Regions from separate parts of the Nonomuraea sp. IBHARD001 genome, predicted to be linked through region 2. Evidence: predicted binding sites of a transcription regulator. Region 2 holds the regulator's gene; each other region holds the start of a gene.
The links. Region 2 encodes LexA, which represses DNA repair genes until DNA is damaged. Its sites were predicted from a motif close to TCGAACANNTGTTCGA; they were not measured.

Region 1 (9,814 bases), 4.3 Mb from region 2:
GACTTCACACCTGAGGAGTTCCGCTTCCTGCTCAAGCTCTCGGCCGACCTCAAACAGGCCAAGTACGCGGGCACCGAGCAGCAGCGACTCCGCGGCAAGAACATCGCACTGATCTTCGAGAAGACCTCGACGCGCACCCGCTGCTCGTTCGAGGTCGCCGCGCACGACCAGGGCGCGCACGTCACCTACCTCGACCCCTCCGGCTCGCAGATGGGCCACAAGGAGTCGGTCAAGGACACCGCGCGCGTCCTGGGCCGCATGTTCGACGCCATCGAGTACCGGGGCAGCAAGCAGGCCTATGTCGAGGAGCTGGCCGCCTACTCGGGCGTGCCGGTGTGGAACGGCCTGACCGACGAGTGGCACCCCACCCAGATGCTCGCCGACATCCTCACCATGCAGGAGCACAGCGACAAGCCGCTGAGCGAGATCTCCTTCGCCTACCTCGGCGACGCCCGCAACAACATGGGGCACTCGCTGCTGGTGACCGGCGCCATGTTCGGCATGGACGTGCGCCTGGTCGCGCCGAAGAAGCTGCAGCCCGACGCCAAGGCGGTCGTCAAGCCCGCCAAGGACATCGCCAAGCAGACCGGCGCCACGATCACCATCACCGACGACGTGGCCAAGGGCGTCAAGGGCGTCGACTACCTCTACACCGACGTGTGGGTGTCGATGGGCGAGCCGAAGGAGGTCTGGGACGAGCGCATCAAGCTGCTGATGCCGTACCAGGTCAATGCCAAGGTGGTGAAGGCCACCGGGAACCCGGACGTGAAGTTCATGCACTGCCTTCCGGCCTTCCACAACCGCGAGACCAGGGTCGGCGAGGACCTGTACGAGAAGACCGGGTTCGACGCGCTGGAGGTGACCGAGGAGGTGTTCGAGTCGCCGCGCTCGATCGTCTTCGACGAGGCCGAGAACCGGCTGCACACCATCAAGGCGATCATGGTCGCCACGCTGGGGGCATGACGATGCGGGTGCTCGTCGCCCTCGGGGGCAACGCGCTCATGCAGCGCGGCGACAAGCCGGACGCGGCGCTGCAGATCGCCAATGTGGCCACCGCGGTCAAGACGCTGGCCAAGGTGGCGGAGAAGCACGAGCTGATCATCACGCACGGCAACGGCCCCCAGGTGGGGGTGCTGGCGCTGGAGAGCGCGGCCGACCCGAACCTGACCAGGCCCTACCCGCTCGACACCATCGGCGCCGAGACGCAGGGCATGATCGGGTACTGGATGCAGCAGGCGCTGCAGAACGCGCTGCCCGGCCGCCAGGTGCTCTCGATGATCACCCAGACGCTGGTCTCGGCCGTCGACCCGGCCTTCGACAACCCGACGAAGTTCGTCGGGCAGGTCTACGACCAGGCCGAGGCGGAGAAGCTGGCCGCGGAGAACGGCTGGACGGTCAAGCAGGACGGCCAGTACTGGCGGCGCGTCGTGCCCTCTCCCCTGCCCCAGCGGGTGGTGGAGACCAGGCTGATCCGCAAGAGCGTGCGCGACGGCATCGTCGTGGTCTGCGCCGGCGGCGGCGGTGTGCCCGTCGTACGCGACGAGCAGGGCCGGCTGTCCGGTGTCGAGGCCGTCATCGACAAGGACCTGACCGGCTCGATGCTGGCCGAGTCGCTGGAGTGCGACGCCTTCCTCATCCTGACCGACGTGCCGAGGGTACTGAAGGACTACGGCACTCCCCAGCAGAGCGAGATCGGCCACACCACACCGTACGAACTGCGTGCCATCGACTTCCCAGCCGGCTCGATGGGGCCGAAAGTGGAAGCGGTGTGCAGGTTCGTCGAGACCACCGGTGACATGGCCGCGATCGGCAAGCTGGATCAGGCCCTGGAGATCCTCGAAGGCTCCTCGGGCACCATCATCACGCCCAACGCGACCTGGCCGCTGGCCAGCACGCTCTAGCCGCCACCGGGGGCGCTCCGCGAGGGGCGCCCCCTTCGTGCACAGGGAGGGGAGCCGGGTGGCACTGGCCCAGCTGTTCCGTACCAAACCCACCGACCAGATCGTGGCGGAGGGCGGCCAGGGGGAAGGCGGCTCGCTGCGCCGCACCATGTCCCTGTGGCAGCTCACGCTGTTCAGCATCGGCGCGACGCTCGGCACGGGCATCTTCGTCATCCTCGGGCAGGCCGTACCGAAGGCCGGGCCCGCGGTGGTGCTCGGCTTCGTGCTGGCGGCGGTCACGGCGTTGTTCTCGGCGCTGTCCTATGCCGAGCTCGCGGGCACGATCCCGGTGTCCGGCTCGTCCTACTCCTATGCCTACGCGACGCTCGGCGAGATCATCGCCTGGGTGTGCGGGTGGTGCCTGATGCTGGAGTACGCCGTCTCGGTGGCCGCCGTCGCGGTGGGCTGGGGCGAGTACCTCAACACCTTCTTCAAGGGCGCGTTCGGGTGGGAGTTGCCCGCCGCCATCACCAACTCGCCCGGGCAGAACGGGGGCGTGGTCAATGTGACCGCGATCCTCATCGTGGTGCTGTGCACGTGGCTGCTGCTGCGGGGCGCCTCGGAGAGCGCGGTGGCCAACACGATCTTCGTACTCATCAAGATCGTGATTCTCGCGTTCTTCTGCATCGTGGCCTTCACCGCCTTCCAGACCGGCAATCTGACGCCGTTCGCGCCGATGGGCATCGCGGGCATCACCGCCGCGGCCTCGCAGGTCTTCTTCTCCTACATCGGCTTCGACGCCGCGTCCACGGCGGGCGAGGAGGCCAAGAACCCCAAGCGCGACCTGCCGCTGGCCATCATCTTCTCGCTGATCATCGTGACGATCATCTACGTGCTGGTGGCGCTGGCCGCCGTCGGCGCGATGCCGTGGCAGGAGTTCAGCTCCAGCGGCACCGAGGCCAGCCTCGCCCTCATCGCCGACAAGGCGATCGGCGCCACCTGGCCGGGCCTGCTCATCTCCTTCGGCGCGGTCATCGCCATCGCGAGCGTCGTGCTCACCGTCCTGTACGGCCAGACGCGCATCCTGTTCGCCATGTCGCGTGACGGGCTGATTCCGAAGGTGTTCCAGAAGGTGAACCCGCGCCGCCAGGTGCCGATCGCCAACACGCTCATCGTGTCGGTGTTCGTCTCGGTGCTGGCCGGGCTCATTCCACTGGGGCAGCTGGCCGAGGCCACCAGCATCGGCACGCTGTTCGCCTTCGCCATCGTGAACGTCGGCGTGCTGGTGCTGCGCCGTACCCGGCCGGATCTGCCGCGCAGCTTCCGCGCTCCGTTCTTCCCCGTCACGCCGATCCTGGGCGTGGTGTTCTGCGTCGTGGTCATGGCGGGGCTCGCCGGGGTCACGTGGGTGGCGTTCCTGCTCTGGATGGCGGTCGGGCTGGTGGCCTACTTCGCCTACGGCTATCGCCACTCGCGGCTCAACCAGGGAGGCACCCTGTGAAGATCGAGAACGTGCTGACCGGATATATTCCCGAGCCGCGCGGCCGGGACGGGCTGGCGCTCGGGCTGCTGCTGGCCGGGCAGGCGGGCGCGCACCTCACGGTGGCGACCATCCAGCCGCCGCCGTGGTCGACGCCCGGGCCGGGCAGGGCCGACGAGAGCGCCTGGGTGTCCTACCTCGCCGAGCAGGCGGAGGCCACCCTGGAACAGGCCCGCGCGCTTTCGGGCGGGCAACAGAACGTGGACTACGTCGCCCACGCGCACAAGGGCAGCGGGCGCGGTCTGGTGGAGCTGGCACGCAAGAGCGGGTCGGACGTGGTCGTGATCGGCTCGGGCCCGCGCGGCGGCAAGGGCCGCATATCGCTCGGCAGTACGGCCGACCAGCTGCTGCACTCCTCCTCGGTCCCTGTGCTGCTGGCGCCGAAGGGGTACGCCGACGAGCCGCCCGCCTCGATCGAACGCCTCACGGTCGCCTACCGGCGCGGGCCCGGCTGCGACGAGGCCGTGGCGACGGCCGCCAGGACCGCGGCGGCACTCGACGTGCCGCTGCGGCTGGTCACGATCGTGCTGGACAGCCCCGGCAAGGCGAAGATCGAACGCGAGATGGCCGAACGGCTGCGCGAGCAGGCGGCGGCCGACCTCAAGGCGGCGGTCAAGGGGCATCGGCGCAAGACGCAGGTCGAGGTCGAGATGCTGGAGGGCCGGAAGGTCGCCGACGCTCTGGCCGCCACCGAGTGGCTGCCGGGCGAGCTGATCATCTGCGCGTCCAGCGATTCGGGGCCGCTGCGGCGGGTGTTCCTCGGCGACACGTCGATCAAGATCATACGAGCGGCGACGCGTCCCGTGTTGGTCCTCACCCGGCAGCCGGCGGCCAAGAGATCTTGACTATGGCCGCTCAGCGCCCTACAAGTGATCTTGGCCGGTTTCATCAGAACCCGGCGCACTCCACCACAACCGGCCCAGTCGACCGGAACAGGGTCGACTGGCCGGAACCGGAGTGATTGCCCGAACCGAGACAGTCAGCCGGAACTGGGACACAAGGACGACCGGCACGGTCGGCCGGAACCGGCACAGAAGGGATGACAATCGCGAGGGGAAGTGGCCAGCCGTAACCGGAATGCGGTCGAGCCGATCCGGAACCCCGGAGGAACGGGGCGAGACGTCGGCCCGGCTTCTCGGCAAACAGTGACGAAGTACCGTTATGAGTGGGACAAGAGCGACCTTTGAGGCGGACCCTCCCGGACCGGATTCGGCATCTTTTTTCCAATCAGCTTGACCTTGAGCTTCCATCGCTTTACCGTCACTGTCCGTAACCACTTCTCGCGGCGTTCTGGGGTAAACCCAGGTGTCTCGGTCACCGAAGGTACCTACCCAGGCACCTAACCCCCCGGTGACCCGACATTTGCCGCAAGGGCGCACAATCTACTGAGAGCACGACATACACGAGCCGGGGGGCCACACCATGCCGTCTGAGTACGCAAAGTCGCTGGGTGCACGACTCCGCGCGATCCGCACCCAGCAGGGGCTGTCCCTGCACGGAGTCGAGGAGAAGTCGCGCGGACGCTGGAAAGCAGTGGTCGTCGGCTCCTACGAGCGAGGCGATCGCGCGGTCACGGTGCAGAAGCTCGCCGAGCTGGCCGACTTCTACGGCGTGCCCGTCTCCGAGCTGCTTCCCGGAGGCGCCGCGCCCAGCCCGCTCGGGCCGACGCCGAAGCTCGTCATCGATCTGGAGAAGCTGGCGACCCTGCCCAAGGAGAAGGCAGGCGCCCTGGCCCGGTACGCGGCCACGATCCAGAGCCAGCGAGGCGACTACAACGGCAAGGTGTTGAGCATCCGCCAGGAGGACCTGCGCTCTCTTGCCGTCATCTATGACAAGTCGCCCAGCGAGCTGACCGAAGAGCTGATCAGCTGGGGCGTACTCGACGCCGAGGCCCGCCGCGCCGTCGAGTCCTTCTGACCCACCCCCTCCCCCTTCGGGCGTCCCCCCTCTGACGCCTCGCCCCGGGAGCCGAACCCCCTCAACGCCCGCTCCGCCATTCGGAGCGGGCGTCGAGTCGTTTTGGGCCCCCCTTGGAGTGTTCGCGGGGTATTGGCGTTGGGGAGATGCTTTGCGGTGGGGCGGTATGGCGCTCAAAGGGCCGGAGAGCGCATGAAGAGCCTTGGAGGTGGTTGCTGCCGGGACTTCTCCGTATTTGCGCCACAGCGGCTTTTGAGGGCATTTCAGGAGGGATTGTGTGGGGGTGGGGGTTTGGCGGGCGGGGCGGGATTGGGTGGGGCGGGGTTTTGGGCGGGGGCTCGCGTGTGTGGGCGGGTGGTGTCGTGGGGTGTGTGGGGGTGCAGTCGTGTGCGCGGGTGGGTGCAGTCGTGCGGGTGAGCGGTGTGGTGTGGGTGCGTGGGCGGGTGGTGTCATGCGGGGGCGCGGGAGGAGTCGCGTGGTCGGGTGGTGTCGTGCGCGGGCGCGGGAGGAGCCGCGCGGGTGCCTGGGCGGCGAGGATTCGCGGGTGGGAGTCGCGTGGGTGGGTGGACTCGTGCGGGTGAGCGGGTGGGCGGGGCTCGCGAGTGGGTGCGTGGGTGGAGTCGTACGAGTGAGGTGGGTGGGAGTCACGCGGGAGAATGGGTGAGCGAGGTGGCGGGTGATTGGGCGGGGTGGCGGCTGAGTGGGTGAGGCGAGGCAGGGGGCAGGCGGGGCAGGGCGGGTGGAGTTGGGTTGGGCGTTGAGGTGCGAGGCGAATCCGTGCGGGGATGCCTGCGGGGGCGCGAGTCTCATCTGAGGCAGACAGACACCCATGCCCCCTGACAACAGGCCTGCAGCCTCACCGCGAGCGTCCTGGACAGGCCTGTGGCCTTCCCGTGGGCGTCCCGGACAAGGTTGTGGCCCCCGAGGAGAGCCGGGAGGCATTCCAGGGCGTATGAGGGCTTTGCGGGCGCGCAAGACGACCTGAGAAGCGCGTGCGCAGTCGCGAGAGTGCGCACCGCAGCCCACACGTACTCTCGCGTGCGCACCCTTGGAGAGTCCTGCACGCGCAGGGGCGTGCGCGCGCAGAGTCACACGCGAGGAGACGTGAGGAGAGGCGAGCCCGAGAAGTGTGTGACGAGAGGCGGGCGCATCGAGAGTTGAGGGCTTGCAGAGGCGTGGCGCTTAACCCAACCCACCCAGCCCGCCCCACCAAGCGCCCAAAACGCCGAAAACGCCGACCCCAACCACGTCCAAGGCCAATCACACACCAGTCAACGCACCAAGCCAGGCCCCCACCCAAGGGCCCAGCCCAGCACCCAACTCAAGCCAACCCGACCTCAGGCCCCAGCCTCAGCCCCCTGCCCTCCTCGCCCCGGCAGGCGTACCAAGACCCAAGACCCAAAACCCAGGCCCAAAGGCAAAAGCCCCCAGCTCACCCCGCAAGCGGCACGTTCACCGGCAATGCGGGCTGACCAGGAACCCCGAGGAGGGTTTCCACCTCGGTGACGAAGGTGTCGGCTTCGGACATGAGGTCGTCGGCGTCGCGGGAGGTGATGCCGCGGACGACGCCGGCCTCGGCGGCGGCGCGCTTGGCGGCGCTCACCTCGAAGTAGGCGGCCCACTCGGCCAGCTGCGGCTCGGCCTCCGGCAGGAGCTCCCACGCACTGCGCAGGCGCCTGCGACGGCCTTCCATGGGACGAGGGCGGGCGGCGAGGATCGCCGCGGCCGCTCGGAGGGCGGCCAGGTGGGCCGCCACGTATCGGGATGCCGGGGTGCGGGCCGATGCCGCCTCCGCCAGGCATGCGCGTGCGTCGGATAGGTGCGCCCGGACCGCGGGCGACAACCGGGGCCCGTGCGACTCGTTGAGCCGTGGGGTCATCTCCAGCCTCCTTGGGGGTTGTGGCGGCTCCCGGTGTTTGCGCCGGTGAAGCCAGAGTTTCAGACTCCACCGACAATTACGCCGGGCGGCCGGACGAGGAGCTTCCCCTCTCCCCGTCCGGCCAGAGCACGCCCCTTCGTCTCCGCCGACGACGAGGACGAGCCCTTCGCCCTTGGGGCCCGTCCGCGGAGCCGCTTGGGGGAAGCGGTCCCGCATCCGGGTCCTGACAACGTGAGCCGCTAGCCTCACGTCACTCCATCGAACATAATTTCGATCATCGATATTGTCAACACTCGAACGAACACAGGTTCGATCAAGTGGTGACCTGTTCGCCCTCGATCACGGTCGCACCGGCCACGACGGAGGCGCATCTGGCCCCGAGCACGGCCAGCGCGGCCAGCAGTTCGGGCGGCCCCTCGACCTGTACGTCGGCGTCGAGCATGAGCACATGAAGGGCCAGCTGGAGCGGGGTGTCGCCACCGGCGTGCACCAGGCAGGCGTGCTCGCCGTCGGGCTCGACGAGCACCGAGTCGGGCACCCTGGCGGCGACGTCGGCGGCGGGGGCGCCCACCCGCACCAGCGCCCGGTGCCGCGCCAGCGCCACGTCGACCCCGCGCGAGACGGACTCGGCGCCGGGCGGCTCCCGCCTGGCGAACCTGGGCCCGTGCGGTGGCCGCGGCGTGATCCGGTCGACGCGGAACGTACGCCAGTCCTGCCTGGCGACGTCCCAGGCGATGAGGTACCACCGCCTGCCGGTGTGCACGAGCCGATGCGGCTCGGCGTCGCGTCCCTGCTCGCTCCCGTCGTGGGTGCGATAGCCGAACCTCAGCCGCTGCCGGTCGCGGCACGCGGCGGCGATGGTGGCGAGCAGGCCGGGCTCGACCACGGGCCCGCCGGTCTGGGTGGCGATCGTGTGCGCGTGCAGCGCGCCGACCTGGCGGCGCAGCCGTTCGGGCAGGACCTGTTCGAGTTTGGCCAGGGCGCGCACCGAGCTGTCCTCGATGCCCTCGACCGTGCCTCCGGCGGCCGTGCGCAGCCCGATGGCCACCGCGACGGCCTCCTCGTCGTCGAGCAGCAGCGGCGGCAGCCGCGTGCCCGCCCCCAGCCGGTATCCCCCGGCGGCCCCGGGCACCGCGTGCACCGGGTAGTCCAGCTCGCGCAGCTTGGCGATGTCGTAGCGGATCGTGCGTGGACTGACCTCGAGCCGGTCGGCGAGCTCGGCCCCTGTCCAGCTGGGGCGGCTCTGCAACAGCGAAAGCAGGCGCAGCAGCCTGGCGGACGTCTCCAACATCGACTCATTATCGCGGCAACAGCTTTGCCGCGTTGGGCGAAACCATGAGGTCATGACGAACCACGACATCCGCCCGTTCCACCTGCACGTCCCCGACGCCGACCTGGACGACCTGCGCGAGCGGCTGGGCCGTACCCGGGCTCCCCAGGCGGCTCCCGGCGAGGGCAGGGGCCTGCCGGGCGGCGCGCTGGCGGAGCTGGCCGCGTACTGGGCCGACGGCTACGACTGGCGGGCGAACGAGGCCCTGGTCAACGAGCTGCCGCAGTACGTCACGACGATCGACGGGGTGCGGGTGCACTTCGTCCACGTGCGCTCGCCCGAGCCGGGCGCGACGCCGTTGCTGCTGACGCACGGCTGGCCGAGCACCTTCCTGGAGTTCGGCCCGCTGATCGGCCCGCTGAGCGACCCCCGCGCGCACGGCGGCGACCCGGCGCACGCCTTCGACCTGGTGATCCCCTCGCTCCCCGGCCACGGCCTGTCCGGCGCGCCCACCGAGCCGGGCTGGAACCTGCGGCGCATCGCGCACGCCTGGGCCGAGCTGATGCGCCGCCTGGGCTACACCAGGTACGGCGCGCACGGCACCGACTGGGGTTCCGGCGTCTCGCGCGAACTGGCCCTGGTGGCCCCGGAGCAGGTGTGCGGCGTGCACGTCAGCTACCTGCCGACCTTCCCTTCGGGCGCCCCGGGCGAGCTGGCGGGCCTGAGCGAGTCCGACCTGGCCAGGCTGGCGGGCCTGGAGCGCTTCACCGGCGACCTGGGCGGCTCCATGGCGATCCAGTCGACCCGCCCGCAGACCCTGGCCTACGCCCTGGCCGACTCCCCCGCCGGGCAGCTGGCCTGGATCGCGGAGAAGTTCACCGAGTGGGCCGAGTACGAGGTGGACCGCGACCTGCTGCTGACCATCGTGACGATCTACTGGCTGACCAACTCGGCCGGGCCCTCGGCGCAGCTGTACTGGGAGTTCGCCCACGCCTGGACGGGCTCCGAGCCGTCGGACACGCCGCTGGGCGTCGCGGTCTTCCCGCGCGACATCCTGCTGCCGATCAGGCGGCTGGCCGAGCGGACGGCGAAGGTGACGCACTGGACCGAGTTCGGCAGCGGCGGGCACTTCCCGGCCCTGGAGCGGCCCGGCGACCTCGCCGGCGACATCCGCGCGTTCTTCGCGACGATCTGAAGTCCCTTCCCACCAAGGCTTATGCGCCGCGTGTATACCCTCAGTATATAGTCCCCCGCATGAGTGTGCCTCTCGCCCTGCTCGGCCTGCTCGATCGCGAGCCGAGCCACGGATACGACCTCAAGCGCGACTA
Region 2 (9,814 bases):
AGCTGCCGCAGCGCACGCGGGATGGTCTGGTTGACGATCTGCATCGAACCGCCGCCGACCAGCTTCTTGAACTTCACCAGCGCCAGGTCGGGCTCGATGCCGGTGGTGTCGCAGTCCATCATCAGGCCGATGGTGCCGGTCGGGGCCAGCAGCGACGCCTGGGCGTTGCGGTAGCCGTTCTTCTCGCCGAGCTTGAGGCACTCCGACCACTGGCGCGACGCCTCGGCGTGGATCTTGTCGTCCATCGTGCCGACCGTGCGCATGCCGTCGTTGGCCCCGGCGTGCTTGCGCATGACGCGCTTGTGGGCGTCGGCGTTGCGGGCGTAGCCGTCGTAGGGGCCGACGACCGCGGCCAGCTCGGCGCTGCGACGGTAGGAGGCGCCGGTCATCAGCGAGGTGATCGCACCGGCGATGGCACGGCCGCCGTCGGAGTCGTAGGCGTGGCCCGTCGCCATGAGCAGCGCGCCCAGGTTGGCGTACCCGATGCCGAGCTGACGGTACGCGCGGGTCGTCTCGCCGATCTTCTCGGTCGGGAAGTCGGCGAACGTGATCGACGCGTCCATCGCAGTGATGATCAGCTCGGTCATCTTGACGAAGTTGGCGATGTCGAAGGAGTTGTCGTCCTTCAGGAACTTCATCAGGTTGATGCTGGCCAGGTTGCAGGAGGAGTTGTCCAGGTGGAGGTACTCCGAGCACGGGTTCGACGCGGTGATACGGCCGGTCTCGGGGCTCGTGTGCCAGTCGTTGATCGTGTCGTCGTACTGCACGCCGGGGTCGGCGCACTCCCAGGCCGCCTTGGCCATCTTGCGGAAGAGCGACTTGGCGTCGACCTCCTCGATGACCTCGCCGGTCAGACGGCCGCGCAGGCCGAACGGCTGGCCGCCCTCGACCGCGCGCATGAACTCGTCGGAGACGCGGACGGAGTTGTTGGCGTTCTGGTACTGGACCGAGACGATGTCCTTGCCGCCGAGGTCCATGTCGAACCCGGCGTCGCGCAGTGCGCGGACCTTGTCCTCCTCGCGGGCCTTGGTCTCGATGAACTCCTCGATGTCGGGGTGGTCGACGTCGAGCACGACCATCTTGGCCGCCCTGCGGGTCGCGCCGCCCGACTTGATGGTGCCCGCCGAGGCGTCGGCGCCGCGCATGAAGCTGACCGGGCCGCTCGCCGTACCGCCGCTGGAGAGGAGTTCCTTGGAGGAGCGGATGCGCGAGAGGTTCACGCCGGAGCCGGAGCCGCCCTTGAAGATCACACCCTCTTCCTTGTACCAGTCGAGGATCGACTCCATGGTGTCGTCGACGGCGAGGATGAAACAGGCGCTGACCTGCTGCGGCGAGGCGGTGCCGACATTGAACCAGACCGGCGAGTTGAAGGCGAAGACCTGGTTGACCAGGGCGTGCTTCAGCTCGTGGTCGAAGATCTCGGCGTCCTCGTCACCGGCGAAGTACCCCTCGGCGATGGCGGTCCTGGTGTAGACGCCGACGACGCGGTCGACCAGCTGCTTGAGGCTCCACTCACGCTGGGGGGTGCCCACGGCGCCGCGGAAGTACTTCGTCGTCACGATGTTGGCCGCGTTGACCGACCAGAAGTCGGGGAACTCGACACCGCGCTGCTCGAAGTTGATCGAACCGTCGCGCCAGTTGGTCATGACGACGTCGCGGCGCTCCCACGTGATCTCGTCGTAGGGGTGCACACCGGGCTTGGTGAAGATGCGCTTCATCTTCAGCCCCTTGCGCGGCCGCTTCCCCCCACGTGTCACTGCGCCGCTGATCGTCTCCGTCATGACTTCCCCCTCCTAGGGGCTCCGCCTGAGCCCCGCCGTATTACCGTTCCTGTGGCCCCGCCCGACCGGGCCTGCCCGCTGTGCCGTGATGGCTCAGGCTTTGTCCGCGTTCTTGTCGTCCTTGTCGGCGCGTAGCTGCTCGATCTCCGCCTCGAAGTCGGCCAGGCTCTCGAATCCCCGATAGACCGAGGCGAACCTCAAATAGGCCACTTCGTCCAGATCGCGCAGCGGACCCAGAATGGCCAGCCCCACCTCGTTGGAGGGGATCTCGGCCGAGCCCGTCGCCCTGATGCTCTCTTCGACCCGCTGCCCGAGCTGGGCGAGCGAATCCTCGCTCACCGGCCTGCCCTGGCACGCCCTGCGTACTCCCGCGACGACCTTGTCCCTGGAGAACGCCTCCGTCACCCCACTGCGTTTGCTCACCATGAGGAGAACGGTCTCCTGCGTGGTGAACCGTCGCCCGCACTCCGGGCACGTGCGCCTGCGCCTGATGGCCGCGCCGTCCTCGGTGGAGCGGCTGTCGATGACCCGCGTGTCCGGATGACGACAGAACGGACAGTGCACGCGTGTCGCCTCCTCGAACCCGCAGCCCACCGTGTCTGCCCGCATCCGCCTGCGGCGAACGCCCTCTCGGGGATGCTCGCGCACGCCCCACGGTCACCCTGGGTGCGGTCACGGAAACACAAGTTGTGGTGAACTACATCGGTGTAACTACTAGATGTTGTGGTCCAACCGTAGAAGCCGCCGACCATGAACGCAAGTTGAAGCGGAGGGTCGCGGGGAAGTGGCTGATCAGAACGGGGGGTACGGCGTGTCGCCCCAACTTTCCCACCGGTCTCGTGATTTCCGCTTCCTGGGAGGGGGCTAGGAGTGGTCGGGCTTTGGTCAAGGCCGGGGGTGGGGGGTACTGGGTACAACGCTTCGGGGGTGGGGGGTCATCCCGTGTGGCGGTGGGGGTGTGGCTGGGTTTCGCGCCGCTTCCCGCATGCTTGTGGGGGAGGGCCATGCCCTCCTGTGCCGTGCTGCTCAAGGAGTGGCGGTGCTTCTCAAGACTTCTCAAGACTTCTCAGGGAGTTACGGCGTTCGGGAGGTAGAGGCGGGATCCGGGCCGGATGAGGGAGTCGGACAGCCCGTTGATGCGCATGATCTCGTTCACGACGGGACCCGGGTCGCCGCCAGGGTCCAAGGCGTCGGCGATCTTCCAGATGGTGTCGCCCGTGTCGACGACGATCCAGGGCAGGCCCTCATGGCTGGGCGGCCCCTGCTCGGCGGCCAGGCTCATGGCCCTGGTGCCGAGCCAGAACAGCCCCAGGCAGAACACGGCCAGCACGAACACCAGCACGACCCGCCCCCGCCTGGTCAGCCGCATCGGCGGACGCCGTCGCTTCGGTCGTGCCGCTGCCCCGTTTCCGTCTCCGTCGGCTCTGAGCAGCCGTGCGCCTTCGGTCGGCCTGACGCGTTTGGCGGTGCTTGTGCGCTTGGCGGACGGGCGGCGCCCCTGGTTGCCGTGGTCGGCCGATGTGCGGTGGTTCGGCCTGTCACCTGGGGTGAGCCACGGCCCTTCCGTGGGGCGGACGCGCTTGGCGGTGCTTTTGCTGCGAGTACGGCTTTGCGGGGGATTGTGGCGAGGCGTGCCGTTGGCGGAGTGAGGCGTGCCGTCAAGGGAGGCGCCGGGCGTCGGGCGGGTTGGCGGGCGTGGCGGCGTGGTGTACGGCTGTGCGGAGCGCGTCGCGGGGGTGGCAGGCGTGTGGGAAGGCGCGCCGGTCCTGGGTGAGGCGGCTGTCGCTGTGTGGCCCGTGGATGTGGGCGCTGCGTCGCCTGAGGACGTTGTGTCGCCTTGGGGCGGTGTGTCGTCCTGGGAAGGGGGCGGGGTGGGGACGACCCACAACGGCGGACGGCCCTGGCGGAACGGACGACCCTGGCGGAACGGGCGGCGGGGGCGGGAGGTGCGTGCCGGAGGGACCGACGGCGTCGGTATGTCGGCGTTTCGGGGCGAGGTGTCGTCGATTTCTCGAACACCGGGCGGTGTGGCGGGGCGGACAGCCTCGATGACGAGCTCCAGCCGCCGGACCTCGTCGTCCGTGGGTTGTTGTGTCGTTGTCGTGAGCCGCAAAATGGACCTCCCGCACCGTATGGCCCAGGCCAATTGGCCAGAAAGGGCCGAACAAAGATCGGCGAATCGAACACGGTGTCGATCGAACTCCCGTACGATGTTGTACACCACACCGCTGACAATTTCGAGGAAGACTCGAACAATTGTTTGAAGATGATCTTCAGTAGCGGTACGGTCGCTGTGTGCGACATGAAGACCACGGACCGGAGGGTCCGCCTGACAGGGGCGGTCGCCGGGCGAAGGGGAGAGCATGAGCGAGAGGGATGACGACAGCGCGGTCAGCGACCTGGCGGTGCGCCGGCGCGACTCGTTGGGGCTGACACCGAGGCAGCGCAAGATCCTTGAAGTGATCCGCGACTCGGTCCAGCAGCGCGGCTATCCGCCGTCCATGCGCGAGATCGGCGAGGCCGTGCAGCTCACCAGCACGTCCAGCGTGTCGCACCAGTTGACGGCGTTGCAGCGCAAGGGCTACCTCAGGCGTGACCCCCACCGCCCGCGTGCGCTGGAGGTCAGGCTGCCCGGTGAGCCGGTGCTGTGGGTCGATCCCGACGCCGGTGACGAAGAGGCGGCGGTGAGCCGTCCGACGGCCGCATACGTTCCGCTGGTCGGCCGGATCGCGGCCGGTGGCCCGATCCTGGCCGAGGAGAGCGTGGAGGACGTCTTCGCACTGCCCAAGCAGCTCGTCGGCGAGGGCACGCTCTTCCTGCTCCAGGTGGCCGGAGACTCGATGATCGAGGCGGCCATCGCCGACGGCGACTGGGTCGTCGTACGGCAGCAGCCGGTCGCCGAGTCCGGTGACGTCGTGGCCGCCATGATCGACGGCGAGGCCACGGTCAAGACGTTCAAGCGCAAGGACGGCCACGTCTGGCTGGTCCCGCACAACCCGAACTACGACCCCATTCCTGGCGACGAGGCAAGCGTCCTGGGCAAGGTCGTCGCGGTTCTGCGCAAGCTTTAGCCCTCTTACCTGCCCGGGGTGGCGGCGGTGTGACGCTGTCACCGCCCTGGGGTGGCTTGTGGGGGTGGAGTGGGTTTGGTGGGGTGGATGCTGCGTGATCGCTGATGTTGGTCGGGGTGGGCGGTTCTGAGCTTCGCGTTCTGACTTGACCCGTAGCGTCCCCTTCCTCGCCCTTCTTTTGCTCTCGCTCTGTGGTGCCTTGCTGCTGCGGTGTTGGCGTACCGCTCTGTGTGTGTCTGCGTGGGCTTGTGTGCTGCTGTTGTGGTTGCTGTGTTCTGGTCGTCGTCTGCCGTGAGATGTCGGTTTCGTGTGGCGTGGTGTGGTTGCGCTGCGGCGTTTCTCTTGGGGCTTGGGGGTCGTTCGGGTGGGCGGTACGTGATTTCACCCATCGCCGTGTGTGGGGGGTCGCAGCACACTGAGGGGGCATTCGTCGACCACTCATGGTGACTTTCGAAGGGGCCTCATGAGAAACGTACGTCGTTTGGTCATTGGTGGACTGCTGGCCGGGGCGTTCCTCCTGCCCGTTGCCGGGCCTGCGCATGCCAAGAAGGCTACGGAGTGTTACCAGGACTTCAACCACAACTACAACGTCCTTCGTAGCCAGGGCTACAGCCACGAGGTCGCCTTCCGAGACGCCCTCATCACGTACGAGGAGTGCCTGGAGATCAAGGGACAGTAGGCGTACTGGCTGCCGTTCGTGCACCGTGCGATTTGTCGCACGGTGCACGAACGGAGCTCTGGAGTGGGGGGAGGCGACCCGGAGGCCTGGCCTTTGGGAGGCGGGAAACGAGGAAACCTCGTATCGCGCGCTTTCTCCCGCCCCTCCGCCCTCCCCTCCCCCGCACGCGTCGTCGCGCTGCTCCGTTTCCCGCTCCGTAACTCAACCGCCCGCAGGGCCCGCCCATCTCGCCTCCACGTATGACCTGCCGCAGTGTTTGGCTCCCGTGTCTCCCGCTACAGCAGGGCTGCCTGCATCTACCGCAGCTCGCTTCGCGACTTTCTTGGGGGAGGGGGAAGGTGAGGCGGGGGACCGGGCGCATGGAGGAGCGGGGAAGGGGCGCTGAATGGCCGAGGATTCCCGGTGCTAATTGGCCGGGTGCGGTGATCGATGGGCTTTGTTCTGGTTGTCGTTGTTGCTTCGAAGGGTGCGGTAAAGGTGTTGGAAGGGGGTGATCGCTAGGTCGACCGGGGGCGGGCGGTCGCGTGGTGGTTCGTGGTGCCTATGAGGTGGTGTTGTGGGGGGCGGCGGAGCGGTCGAGGAGGGTGTTGATCATTTGTTGGAGTTGGGTGTGGCCGGTGGGGCCGAGGGCCGAGCCGAGGGCGTTGGAGAGTTTGTCGAAGGGGTCGTCCATCGGTAGGGCTTTCAGTTGGTCGGCGAGTTCGTCGATGGTCCAGGGGCCGTCCTTGTGGACGTGGGCGCCTCGTGACCAGCCGTGGTTGACCGCGACCGTTCCGCCGCGGATGGAGAGGACCTGGCCGTTGAGCGGACAGGAGGCGGTGGCCAGGTAGGCGGTGATGGGGGCGCTGGTCGAGGGGTGCAGTGGGTCGAACGCCCCGGCCGCCGGTTCCGCGCTCATGCCGGGGACCTCAAGGGTGAGCCGGGTACGCGCCATGGAGGGCGAGATGCAGTTGACGCGCACGCCGTACCGGCCGAGTTCGAGGGCTCCGACGATGGTCATCGCGGCGACCGCGGCGTTCCCGGCGGCGTAGGAGGCCTGGGTGGGCAGGGGGTTGAGCAGGCCCGAGCCCGAGGAGGTGTTGATGACGGCGCGGTCGACGCGGTCGCCGGCTTCGAAGCGGTCGCGCCAGTGCCGTGCTGCCCATCGGGTGACGGCGAACGAGCCTTTCAGCTTCACCGCGACGACGGCGTCGAACTCCTCCTCGCCCAGGTCGGCGATGCCGCGGTTTCGTTCGATGGTCGCGTTGTTGACCACGACGTGGAGGTCGCCGAAGGCCTCCAGGGCCGTGTTCACCATGCGCTGGGCGCCGTGCCAGTCGGCGACGCTGTCGGTGTTGGCGACGGCCTGCCCGCCGCGGGCGATGATCTCTTCGACCACCGCCGCTGCCACGCCGGCGTCTCCGCCCGTGCCGTCGATGGCGACACCGGGGTCGTTGACGACGACCTTGGCGCCTTCGGCGGCGCACAACAGGGCCTCTTCTCGCCCGATGCCGCGCCCGGCGCCGGTGATGAGGACGACGCGTCCGTCCAGGTTTCCCATGGGTCCCACTTCCTATTCGCTGCACTCAATGTATTACTACACTGCATGAAGTGATGCATGGAATGCAATAGGCTGGAGTCATGACGGAGAGCCCGGGGTTGCGGGAGCGCAAGAAGCAGCGGACGCGGCAGGCGCTGATCGAGGCGGCGGTGGACCTGTTCGAGCGCAAGGGGTTCGAACACGTCACGGTGGCCGAGATCGCCGAGGTCGCGGAGGTGTCCACGCGGACGTTCTTCCTCCACTTCCAGGCCAAGGAGGACGTGCTCTTCGCCAATGCCGGTGTGCGGGTCGACCTGGCGCTGCAGGTGGTGGCCGAGCGCCGAGCGGGGGAGCCGTTCTCCGGCGTCCTGATGCGGGCGACCGAAGAGATGATCGCCAACAGCTGGGACAGCGACCTGACCAGTGGGCTCGCGGCTCTGCGGGTTCGCCTGTCCGAGTCGTCTCCGGCGTTGCAGGCGCGGTTGTTGCAGCGCTATCTCACCGCGCAGACCGAACTGGCCCGAGCCCTGCACCAGGCCTATCCGGACGAACTCGACCCGGTCGCCGCCGCCACCCTGGTGGGCGCGATGGTGGGTGCGGTGAGCGCGGCGACGCTGGCCAGCCTCCAGCGCGGCGACTGCCCTGAAGGGGTACGCAATGCGATGCGGCAGGCGATGAACCTGGTCGTGTGCTGCCGTCACCCCGCGAACTGAGCTCCTGCGGGTCGTCGCGATCGAAGCGATGGCCGGTGAGCGGGCGGTGTTGACCGCAGTCGGTGGGACGTTGGAGAGGCAGCCGGGTTGTTCCCACTTCTGTCCCGGTTCGTAGGCCCTGCTGGTGCCGTCGCTGGGCCTCGTCCCGGCCTGCCGTGTCCCGCTCCGTCGGGCTTGGCCGATTTCCGCTCGCCTCGTCTTTGCCCTGCCCGGCCTACCCCTCCACCCCAGCCCACGGAGCGCCAATTGGGTGGGTTTGGTAGGAAATGGGATCGTACGATGAACGGGTGGAAGAGAGATTCGGGCTGGATGAGCTGGGCCTTGACGCACTGGGACGACGGGACGGGGTGAAATGGGCGGCGGCCGGAGCAGGAGTGATTCCGGCTTGGGTGGCGGATATGGACTTCCCGGTTGCGCCGGTCATCCGGGAGGCGTTGGAGCGCAGGATCGACACCGATCTCGGGTACCCGGTATGGGACGAGGAGCCGGGCGCGGGACCGCTGGCGGAGGTGTTCGCCGAGCGGATGACGGTGCGGTACGGATGGCAGCCGGACCCGGGACATGTCCGGGTGTTCACCGATCTGAACCAGGCATTGCAGGTCGTTCTGCATCTCATGACGAGCCCCGGCGACGAGATCGCCCTGCACACCCCGGCGTACAACGCGTTCGTCCACAGTTTGAGTGCCATGGGACGACGCGTACGGGCGATTCCCATGACGGGGGATGAAGGCGGCGAATCCTGGACGTACGAGGAGCCGGATCTGGCGGGATGCAAGGTTTTGCTGCTGCTCAATCCGCACAATCCGACCGGCAGAGTGTTCACCAGGGCGGAGTTGACGGCGCTGGCGGAGGCGGCCGTACGGCATGACGTGTTGGTTGTTTCGGATGAGATCCATGCGGAGCTCACCTATGAACCGCATCGGCATATTCCGTTCGCCTCGATCGCACCGGAACGGACGGTGACACTGACGTCGGCCAGCAAGGCGTTCAATTTGGGTGGTGTGCGGTGTGGGGTCGTCCATGTGGGGGCGGCCGAGGTACGGGCGGCGTTGGCGGGGCAGCCGGAGTTGTTGTACGGCGTGGCGGGACTGTTCGGGGTCGAGGCGACGATCGCGGCCTGGCGGCACGGGGATGGGTGGTTGGCGGAGGTACGCAGGCTGCTCGACCGGAATCGGCGGTTGGTCGCCGAGCGGTTGCCCGATGCGGTGGGGTATCGGGTGCCGGAGGCCACCTATCTGGCCTGGCTGGATTTCGGACGGGCCGACGCGGCTGCCTTTCTCGAGCGGGAGGCCCGGGTCAAGCTGAGTGCGGGCGAGGAGTTCGGGCCGGGCGGCGAAGGATATGCGCGATTCAATTTCGCCACCTCCCTGCCCGTGCTGGAGGAGGCGTTGGCGCGTATCTCCGCCGTGGTGTGAGAGGCGCTCGGAAAGAAGTGGGTGTGCCTGGCAACGGTCTGCAACCGGGCTTCAACCGGGGTCCGGCACAGTAGGGGGGTGATGATCTCAGGGACGCGGGTCGTCAGGCCCGGGGTGTTGCCGCCTCGGCCCGGGGTGGGGCTGATCGTGGGGCTCGTGGTGTCGGGGCTCTGCGCACTGGGTGTGCTGGCCCTGCTGCTGGTCAGTGGGGGGCCGGAGGGGTTCGGGCTGTCGTTCGCGTTGGGGCTGGCGCCGTTACCGGTGTTGCTGGCGGGGGTGCTGGCGCTCGACCGGTTCGAGCCTGAGCCGAAGCTGTTGCTGGTGTTCGCGTTCGTGTGGGGGGCGGGCGTCGCGGTGGTGCTGGCCATCGCGCTGACCGTGGCGGGGGAGGCGCTGGTGCTGTGGCTGGGGGTGGGGGAGCAGGCGGCGAGTGTGGTGGGGACCGTGGTGCTGGCGCCTTCGATCGAGGAGGGGCTCAAGGGCAGCGTGCTGTTGTGGCTGGCCTGGCGCAAGCGGGAGATCGACGGGCCCACCGACGGGATCATCTACGCGTGCATGGTGGGGCTGGGGTTCGCGGTCGTGGAGAACGTGGGGTACTACCTCACGGCGTTCACCCAGGACGGCGTGGAGAGCGCG
Region 3 (9,814 bases), 4.8 Mb from region 2:
AGCGCGGCCAGCCCCTCGTCCACGGGCCCGCGCGTCACCCCGCGCCGCGACACCCCGATGTGCCCGGCCGAGGCGAACCTGCGCGCGGTGACCTGCCGGGCCAGCAGCGGATGCCCCTCGCGCACCACGCCTCCGGCGCGCAGCGTCGTCAGCGGTTCGCGTACGGTCTCGGGGTCGACGTGGTCGAGCACGCCCACCTCCAGGTCGATCAGCCCCTCGCGCAGCGCGGCCGTGCCTTCGGCGGTGTCGGGCGCGAACCTGAGCGTCACACCCGGCGCCTCGGCGCGCACCGACTCGATCAGCCCCGCCGCGAGCCCCGCCAGCAGCACGTCGCCCATCTGCAGGGTGAACGTCCTGCTCAACGCCGCCAGATCGGGCGAGTACGCCGGTGTCAGCAGCCCTCGTGCCTGCCGTACCAGGGCGCGTACGGGGGCGCGTAGTTCCAGTGCCCTGGGGGTGGGGACGAGGACGCGGCCGGCGCGTACGAGGATCGGGTCGTCGAGGGCGCGGCGGATCCGGGCGAGCGTGCGGCTCATGGCCGGGGGAGAGGTGTGCAGCCGTTCGGCGGCGGCGGTGACGCTCTCGGTCTCCAGCAGGGCGTCGAGGGCGAGCAGCAGGTTGAGGTCGAGCTCCATGGCCTCTCCTTGGCGTGAGGTACGTCACGCGGATACGGCGGCAGGGGACGCCGGCCTTGGAGATTGTCTCAGGTGGAATGACTCCTTGCTGTTATTGCACTGGAGGTCATCCGTGGGGCTGTCTACGGTCGCGGCGTAACCGTATTTCAGGGGGAGCTCTCACTCATGTTCATCGTGCTCGACATCCTCAGCGCAGCCTGCTCCGGAGCCGCCTTCCTCCTGTGGGGGGTGTACGCGGCGCTGGCGGGCCGGTTGCGCAGGCGGGGGCTGCTGGTGTGGCTCGTCGTCTGCGTGGTGCCGCTCGTGGCCAAGGCGGTCGTGGTGGGCCTGCTCTGGTCGCGGCACGGCTGGCCGTTCGTCAACGACCAGGTTTTGCTCGAACTGCCGCTGCCGCTGGTCCCCGCCGCGGTCGCCGGCTGGCTGCTGGCGCGCTCGCTGCCGCACGCGGTCTTCGCCGTACGGGTGGCGACGGTGGGGGCGGGGCTGGCGGCGTTCGGCGCGTTCACCGTCAAGCCCGAGACGCCCGCGGTGTTCGCGCAGGTGGCGCTGCTGCTGCTGATCTCGGCCGCCGTGCGGGCCTGGCCGATGCTGCCGCGCAAGGCGCTGCGGCGGGTGGTGGCGCCCGCCGGGGTGCTGGCGCTGGCCGGCGTCCTGGTGTTCAACGAGGCCGCGAGCAGCATGTGGCCCGAACGCATCAACATGAGCGACCACAGGGGAGCCGTCCACGACACCCACGGCGCCGCCGCCACGCCCGCGACACCCGTCGACCTGACCACGCTCACCGGGCCGCGTACGGGGACGCCCGACAGGACGTACACGCTCACGGCGTCCGAGCGTGAGATCCGGCTCGCCTCGGGGGCGAAGGTGAGCGCGTGGACGTTCAACGGGCAGACGCCCGGGCCCGAGCTCAAGGTCTCGCAGGGCGACCTGGTCGAGGTCACGCTGGTCAACAAGCTGCCCAAGCAAGGGGTGACACTGCACTGGCACGGCATCGACGTGCCCAACGCCGAGGACGGCGTCGCCGGTCTGACCCAGGACGCGGTGCTGCCCGGCGCCTCGCACGTCTACCGCTTCGTGGCCGAGCGGGCCGGGACGTACTGGTACCACACGCACCAGGCGTCCTCCACAGCCGTCGTACGCGGACTGTTCGGGGCGATCGTCGTGGAGCCGAAGGTCGCCAGGCAGGCCGTCGGGCTCGATCTCGTCGTCATGTCCCACGTGTGGAACACCGGGTCAGGCCTGCGTCCCGCCTTCGGCGTCGCCGACGCCGTCACCCGGCGCAAGGTCGAGGCGGGTACCCGCGTGCGGCTTCGCCTGGTGAACACCGGCAACAACACCGTCTCCGACGCCGAGGCCACCACCTTCGCCCTCACCGGCACGCCGTACCAGGTCACCGCCATCGACGGCACCGACGTCAACCGGCCCGGCGACCTGAACGGGGTACGGCTCGCCCTGGCGACAGGAGGGCGCTACGACCTGGAGTTCACCATGCCGGACGGCCCCGTGCACCTGCGCGACCTGGCCGACCCCAAGGCCGGGCTGCTGCTGAGCCCGGGCGACGCCGTCACACCCGCTCCCGAGCCCGGCGCGGCCGTCTTCGACGCCTCCACGTACGGCGCTCCGGCGAAGGCACCCTTCGGGGCCGGGAGCGAGTTCGACCGGGAGTTCACGATCGTGGCCAGTGACGGCGTCGGGTTCATGAACGGCGGGATCGACCTGATCCAGGCGTTCAACGGCAAGCTGTACCCGCACATGCCGATGCAGATGGTGCGCGAAGGCGACCTGGTGAAGATGAAGCTCATCAACAGAAGTCATGACAACCACCCCATGCACCTGCACGGCCACCACGCCCTCGTCCTCACCGCGAACGGCCGCCCCGTCACCGGCAGCCCCTGGTGGACCGACACGCTCGACATGCCGCCAGGCACCTGGTACGAGATCGGCTTCCTGGCCGACAATCCCGGGCTGTGGATGGACCACTGCCACAACCTGGACCACGCGGCGGCCGGGATGGTGATGCACCTCGGCTACGAGGGAGTGAGCACGCCGTACGTGAGCGGGACGAAGACCATCAACCAGCCTGAGTGAGGGGGCTGTGGGTGGTGGGCTGCGGGCTGGGGTGGGGGGCTGCGGCTGGTTGGGTGTGGTCAGCGGTTGCCCGGAGGGTGGCCGACCACGCTGGTCTGGCCCATCAGGGCTTCTACCTCGGCTCGGCTCATCGTGGTGGTGCCGGGGTCGTCGGTGTTCGTGCCGTCGGCCTCGGCGGTGTCGTGGCCGTGGCCGGCCGGGCCTCGGCGTACCGGGGTTTCGGTGAGGGTGGGGAGAGGCGGGGGCGGGGCGCCGAGGATGGGGATGTGCGGAGGTGGGGGGCCGAGGGCGGGGATGTTCGGGGGTGCGGGGATGTTCGGGGGTGGTGGTGAGAGGGCGGGTTGCCTGCGGGGGGAGGAGATTTCCGGTGTGGGGTTGGGAATGCGGTGGGGGAGCGGGGGGCTCGTCCTGGTGTTGCTCGGTGCTGCTTCTCCGGCTTTTGTGGCTTCTGCGGGTTCGGCGGCTTCTGTGGTTTCTGGCGGTTGCGAGAGGACCGACTTCAGGGTGGTGGCGACGGTGTCGGGCTCGTCGGCTCGGGCCTGGCCGGCCGGGGACCACAGGAGCAGCCAGCCGTTCTGCGAAGGTGTGGCGAAGATGATCGTCTGGCGTCCGGTGCGCGGGTGCCAGACCCAGAGGACGGGGTCGTTCCCGCCCAGCATGCGGCTGACCAACCCCTTGGCAGGGAGCACTGCGGCGAGTGCTTCGAGGTAGGCGCGCCGGTCCTTGGTGTACGTGCTCGTCACGTCGCATCCTCCCGAAAGCCCTCGGGTTTCTCTCAGGATCTCCCCAGCTCACGGCCATGGCAACAGGTGCAGCGGAATGCCCCGGAATGTCGTCGGGGAGCCCTCGGCGTGTTCGGACGCCATCGAACAGTCGTTCGGCTACTATGGCAATCCCACGCGACGACGAAGGCCGTCTTGCGAGTGTCTCCGGAAATTGTCGGTGACACCCCGTAGCTTTCACTCGACCGTCCAGACACAACCCTCCAGGGGGGCTCCCATGGCTATCAACGACCGCGAGAAGGCCCTTGAGACAGCCCTCGCACAGATCGAGCGGCAGTTCGGCAAGGGCTCCGTCATGCGCCTCGGCGACGAGGTGCGGGCCCCGATCGAAGTGATCCCCACGGGATCGATCGCCCTCGACGTGGCCTTGGGGATCGGCGGGTTCCCGCGCGGCCGCATCGTCGAGGTCTACGGCCCCGAGTCGAGCGGTAAGACGACCGTCGCGCTCCATGCCGTCGCCAACGCCCAGCGTGCGGGTGGCATCGCCGCCTTCATCGACGCCGAGCACGCCCTCGACCCCGAATACGCCAAGAAGCTCGGCGTCGACACCGACGCCCTGCTCGTCTCCCAGCCCGACACCGGTGAGCAGGCGCTGGAGATCGCCGACATGCTGATCCGCTCGGGCGCCGTCGACCTCATCGTCATCGACTCGGTCGCGGCCCTGGTGCCCAAGGCCGAGATCGAGGGCGAGATGGGCGACAGCCACGTCGGCCTCCAGGCCCGGCTCATGTCGCAGGCGCTGCGCAAGGTCGCGGGCGCGCTCAACAACACCGGCACGACCGCGATCTTCATCAACCAGCTGCGCGAGAAGATCGGCGTCATGTTCGGCTCGCCCGAGACCACGACCGGTGGCAAGGCGCTGAAGTTCTACGCCTCGGTCCGGCTCGACATTCGGCGCATCGAGACCCTCAAGGACGGCACCGAGGCCGTCGGTAACCGCACCAGGGTCAAGGTCGTCAAGAACAAGATGGCTCCGCCCTTCCGCGTGGCCGACTTCGACATCCTCTACGGCGTGGGCGTCTCGCGTGAGGGCGGCCTCATCGACATGGGCGTCGAGCACGGCTTCGTCCGCAAGTCCGGCGCCTGGTACACCTACGAGGGCGACCAGCTCGGCCAGGGCAAGGAAAACGCGCGTAACTTCCTGAAGAACCACCCCGACATGGCCAACGAGATCGAGAAGAAGATCAAGGACAAGCTCGGTGTGGGCCCGCGCCTCGACGCCCCCGCCGACGCCCCCGCGGCCCCGCCCACTCCTCCGGCTCCCACCGGCCGCGGCTCCAAGGCCGCCGCCACGCCGAAGCCCGGTGACGTCTAAGCGACCTCGTCATGAGCGACGTACCATCCAACGCGCCCCGGTCTCGCGACTGGGGCGCGTGGGTTGACGATTCTGAGGCTGGGCTTTCCGGGGCTGAGTTTTCCGGGGCTGGGCTTTCTGAGGGTGGGGTTTCTGGGGCTGGGCTTTTCGGGGGTGACTCCGAGGCGGGGGCTGCTGAGGGGGGCTTGGGGGCGGGGGCTGCTGGTTCTGTGGATTCTGGGGCTTCTGCTGGTTCTGGGGCTATTGCGGGGGCTGGCGGAGTCGGGGGCGAAGGGGCTGCGGGGCGTGGTCGTAAGCGTCCTCGTCGGTCGGCTGGCGGCTCGTCCCGTGGGGGTGGGGCTTCGGGCAGATCGGGTTCGGTTGGTTCGCCAGGTTCGTCCGGGGGTGCGGGGCGGGGCTCTCGGGCTGTGTCCGGGGCCGATGGGTGGTGGACCAAGGAGGTTTCTGCTCCGGCCGACGCCTCGCTGCCTGCCATCGAGCCTGGTGCCGAGTCCAGTTGGCGTCCTTCCGGGGTGCCTTCCGCTGCGACGGAGAATGCCTGGTGGGTTCCCAAGGGGGATGACTCTTCGGCGGTCGTCTCCTCGTTCATCGGCGGCGATCCGGGGGCGGCATCCACTCGGCGTCACGCCTTCTTCGAGAGCGGCCCGGCGTTCCGGCCCGGCTTGTCGCCGGGTGGGGAGTCGTCGGGGGTGGCGCCTGTCGTGGAGCCGTACCGGTTTGTGGATCGGTCGGGTCGATTGGATCGGTCGGATGGGTCGGATCGATCCGATTGGTCGGGTCGATCCGATTGGTCGGGTCGGTCGGATCGGTCGTTGGAGGGGGCGCCTTCGAGGGGGGTGCCTGCGGGGGGTTCGCTTTCGGAGGGTTTGCCTTCGGGCGGTTTGCCTTCGGCGGGGGTGGCTGAGGATGGGGTGCCTGGGACTGCTGGCCTAGGTCCTGCCACTGCGCCTACGCCTGCCCCTGCCCCTGCCCCTGCCCCTGCCCCTACCCCTGATCCTGTGCCTGCGCTTGCCCCTGTGCCTGCGTCTGCCTCTGCCTCTGCCTCTGCCTCTGCCTCTGAGCCTGTGCCTGCTCTTGCGTCTGTCCTCGGTCCTGAGATGGAGCCTGTTTCTGGGGTTTCGTCCGTGGTGCCAGCTGTTGTTTCATCCGGGGTTTCGCCTGTGGTTGAGGTGTTGCCTGAGGTGGTGGGGCCGGATCGGGCTTCGCGGCGTGGGGGGAGGCGATCGGCTGACCTGGCTGTTTCTAACGTTGCGGATTGGCCTGACGTCATACCGCCTCGTGAAAGGGGTGACGCGTCGCACGAGTACGTGGAGCCGAGCCTGCCTGCGCAGCCGTCGGTCGTCGTGCCGGACAAGACGCCTTCTCGTCCTCGTCGTAGTGCCAAGGCCGAGACGAGTGATGCCAATCCGCATGACTGGGGCGGCTGGCCTGAGGTCGACAAGCCCGCGAAGCCGAAACGCAAGAGCGCCGAACGTACACAGCCGATCGACGACGAGCCCGCACGTGAAGGCGACGACCAGGCTCCGGCAGCGGGCGAAGCGACGACAGGCTACGAGAGCGGCCGGCGGCGCGGTGGTACGAGCGGCGGCCGACGTGGACGCGGCGGCGGCAGGCGATACGAACGGCGTGGTGAACGCGACCGGTCCGAAGACGCCGACGGCGTGGGCCACGAGGCCGAGGAAGAAGCGAGCACCGGACGGCGTGGAGCCGGGCGGAAGCCTGCCGACCCCGAGGCGGCGGCACGGAATGTATGCCTTCGGCTGCTCACGATGGCTCCCAAGACGCGTGCGCAACTCGCCGAGGCGCTGCGCAAGCGCGAAATTCCGGACGATGCCGCGACGAAGGTACTCGACCGGTTCCAGGAGCTCGGCCTGATCAACGACGAGGCGTTCGCCGAAGCCTGGGTCGACTCTCGCCATCACGGTAGAGGCCTGGCCAAACGGGCACTCGCCAACGAACTACGCCACCGAGGAGTCGACGGCGAAACGGTCAAGGAAGCCGTGGAACGCCTCGATCCCGACCAGGAAGCCGAGACCGCCCGACGCCTGGTCGACAGGAAGCTCTCCTCGACACGAGGCCTCGACCCGAAGGCGCGTACCCGACGACTCGCCGGAATGCTGGCCAGAAAGGGCTACGGAGCGGGACTGGCGTTCCGGGTGATCCGCGAAGCCCTGGAGAGCGAGGGACAGGCGGTCGAGGACGACGATTTCGAGTAGCCGCTCACTCCGGAATGCCGTACGGAACCTCGTCGCGCAAGTGGGCGACGAGAGCACCCGCGGGCCCGGCCGGTAGGGAGCCGTGCAGCAGTTCGACGCGGAAGACGACACGAGGGCTGAGCAACGGCACCACCACGACGGACGGCCATGCAACGGCCGAAGCCGGAAGCAGGGTCAAACCATGCCCGGCAGCCACCAACTGCAACAAGGTATGCATATCCATGCCCGCGTACCGAAGCGCCCGGCGGAACCCGTCGCTCCCCGTGAGATGCCGAAGCCTGCCCAGCGGCGCCACGGCATCGGCGTCCAGCCACAGCGCGTCCGACAGATCGCCGAGCCGTAGTCCCCTGTCGCCGCGTTGCCCCGGCCGTACGGAAGGTGCGAGTGGGTGGGAGGCGGGCAACGCCACCATGACGGCCTCCTCCGACATCCCCGCGGCGGTGAGAGGCCCCAGCTCGGGCAGCGGCAGCGGATCGGTCGGCGCGGCCAACCCCGAGATCAGCGCCAGCTCGGCCCCGCCCGACGAAACCGCCCGCGCGGCATCGGCAGGCGAGGACAGCTCGACGCCCACCGTGAGACGAGGCAAGGCCCTCCGCGCCCGAGCCAGCCGATCCGCCAGTACCTCGCCCAACGCCAGCGGCGATACCGCCATCGTGACGTGCTGAGCAGGCATGGCCGCCGTACGCACGACATCCGCCCGAGCGGCCTCATGCCGAAGCAACAGAGGTACCGCATGCTCCAGCAACCTCGCCCCCGCCTCGGTCGGCACGACCGGCCGCCGCAGCAGGACCGGCACGCCGAGATCGCTCTCCAACGCGGCGATCTGCTGAGACACAGCCGACTGGGTGTACCCCAACTCCTCAGCCGCCCCCGAAAAGGAACCGAGCCGAACCACAACGACAAACGTCCGCAGCAGGTGGGGGTCCAGAATGACTGCCTCCTCGTGTTGGCGATCGCGCCGGGGACCGGCTCGGCCGACTTGGCTTGCGGGGTCTACGGTCCCTCGGTGGATGTCATGGAGCCGCGTGGTGGGTGCTGCATCAGTGTTGCTTATTGGTGGAGCAGGAACCATCGTTGGTGCTTACCGTGGGGCTGGGGTGAGGATGAGGGCATGAGAATTGCTCTGGTTGCTGATCGGTCGCCCAGTGTGCGGGCGCATGGGCGGGTACCTCTGCTGTTGGAGGCGTTGCGGGAGCGGGAAGGCCTGGTCGTCGATGCGTACTGGATTCCTACCGACGAGGTGGGCGACCTGACCGGCTTCGACGGCATCTGGATGCTTCCGGGAAGTCCGTACCGCAGCGAGGACGGAGCGGTGGCGGCGGCCAGGACGGCACGTGAGGACGGTATTCCCTTCCTGGGGACGTGTGGAGGATTCCAGCACGCGGTGCTGGAGTACGCGCGCAACGTCTGCCGCCTCGACGCCGCCCACGCCGAGAACGGCCCAACCGGCGGACGTGAAGTCCTGGTCATGCCCCTGGCCTGCTCCCTCGCCGGCCATGAAGGAGCGGTACGGCTGACGCCGGGTTCGTTGGTCGAGGCGATCGTCGGGGTGAACCGTACGGTGGAGCGGTATCACTGTGCGTTCGGGGTGAACTCCGCCTACCTGACGGTGCTGGAGGAGGCCGGTCTGCGCTTCTCCGCCCACGACGAGGAAGGAGAAGTACGCGCTGCCGAACTGCCTGGGCACCCGTTCTACCTGGCCACCCTGTTCCAGCCGGAAATGTCCGGCGACGGACGAAAGCCGCACGCCATCATCACCGCCTTCGCCAGGGCCGCCAAGACGAAGGCTGCCGAGAGGGCGGGGATTGTGGGAGCGGTCGCCTCGACAGGGTGAAGTCCGGACAGGCGGCGACCTGCGATCGACCGGTCCTTTCCCTTCCCTAGCGTTCCTGTCGAGAGCCTGCCGAGGGCCTGCTGAGGGCCGGTCGCGGGCCGGTAGCGGGCGCCTTCGCCTCTCGACTCCCGCCTCTCACCCTTCACCCTTCACCCTTCACCCTTCGCAATTGTGAAGCCCGAATGAAGCCGGAAGACCTGGACTGTGAGCAACGGAAGCCGGAAGGGCGCACCGCCGGAAGGCGCAGGACAGCCATGCGGTTAGGTGCAACCCGTGCGAGCTCGCATCGCCGCGTGCCGATACGAATGCGAGTGTGAGTGCGAGGGCCAAGGAGAGAGCGAGGGCCAGCGAGGGCGAGGGTGATGCGACCGTGAGGGCGAGGCCGATACGACCGGGAGGAACGGACGCGTACGCATCCAAGCCAGCCACGCGTAGCCCGCGCCCCCACAAACGACCGTCCCTCCCGGCGACTGACCGCTACCCAAAGCACCCCCCTGCCCAAAAATCCCCCGAACCGATCCCCAATGACGGGTGTGACGGTGGGGATGGTGGGGGAGGAGGGACAGGACGTGGTGTTTGGGATGTGTAGGGCGACGCGTGATAGGTCGGGCCACTGGGCGGGGTTTCGTCTGTCTATCTTGGCAAAAGTCGGATAAAGAGGGACGTTCAAGGCGAAGCTGGGTGGATGGGGTAATCCGTGAAGCAGAGCTGGTCGGACACGCTCGACCGCATGTCTTTGCTTGCTCGTTACCTCTTCGACGCATAACCTCGACGGCAGTGAGGAGTTACTCCGCGCAGTGCGGATTGCCATACCGGTGAACGACGGACGAGCAGGCTTGACAGGCAGAGGCAAGCGAGGTGTCGGCTCGATGGGTCGGGACCGGGTTCGTCCTGGCTTGATATGTGTCTCGGCGACAGCCGTAGCCGAGGCCATCCGTGCTGTG

Region 1: the regulator LexA is predicted to act here: its motif matches at 7,475-7,490, upstream of ACTWNK_RS14650 (SAV_6107 family HEPN domain-containing protein).
Region 3: the regulator LexA is predicted to act here: its motif matches at 3,589-3,604, upstream of recA (recombinase RecA).

Annotation. Positions count from the first base shown of each region.
Region 1 covers NZ_JBWBBW010000002.1:2,721,847-2,731,660, reverse strand. The annotation lists gene argF (ornithine carbamoyltransferase) at 1-963, shown strand, start outside; gene arcC (carbamate kinase) at 960-1,901, shown strand; gene ACTWNK_RS14665 (amino acid permease) at 1,960-3,381, shown strand; gene ACTWNK_RS14660 (universal stress protein) at 3,378-4,265, shown strand; gene bldD (transcriptional regulator BldD) at 4,843-5,337, shown strand; gene ACTWNK_RS14650 (SAV_6107 family HEPN domain-containing protein) at 6,770-7,216, opposite strand; gene ACTWNK_RS14645 (helix-turn-helix transcriptional regulator) at 7,530-8,507, opposite strand; gene ACTWNK_RS14640 (epoxide hydrolase family protein) at 8,560-9,681, shown strand; gene ACTWNK_RS14635 (PadR family transcriptional regulator) at 9,741-9,814, shown strand, end outside.
Region 2 covers NZ_JBWBBW010000002.1:6,997,876-7,007,689, reverse strand. The annotation lists gene ACTWNK_RS33495 (vitamin B12-dependent ribonucleotide reductase) at 1-1,781, opposite strand, end outside; gene nrdR (transcriptional regulator NrdR) at 1,875-2,345, opposite strand; gene ACTWNK_RS33485 (LysM peptidoglycan-binding domain-containing protein) at 2,848-3,150, opposite strand; gene lexA (transcriptional repressor LexA) at 4,145-4,852, shown strand; gene ACTWNK_RS33475 (hypothetical protein) at 5,316-5,531, shown strand; gene ACTWNK_RS33470 (SDR family NAD(P)-dependent oxidoreductase) at 6,073-7,071, opposite strand; gene ACTWNK_RS33465 (TetR/AcrR family transcriptional regulator) at 7,152-7,763, shown strand; gene ACTWNK_RS33460 (MalY/PatB family protein) at 8,051-9,178, shown strand; gene ACTWNK_RS33455 (PrsW family intramembrane metalloprotease) at 9,260-9,814, shown strand, end outside.
Region 3 covers NZ_JBWBBW010000002.1:2,181,670-2,191,483, forward strand. The annotation lists gene ACTWNK_RS12170 (LysR family transcriptional regulator) at 1-635, opposite strand, end outside; gene ACTWNK_RS12175 (multicopper oxidase family protein) at 801-2,723, shown strand; gene ACTWNK_RS12180 (hypothetical protein) at 2,783-3,466, opposite strand; gene recA (recombinase RecA) at 3,723-4,820, shown strand; gene recX (recombination regulator RecX) at 5,918-7,036, shown strand; gene ACTWNK_RS12195 (LysR family transcriptional regulator) at 7,041-7,967, opposite strand; gene ACTWNK_RS12200 (CTP synthase C-terminal region-related (seleno)protein) at 8,148-8,870, shown strand.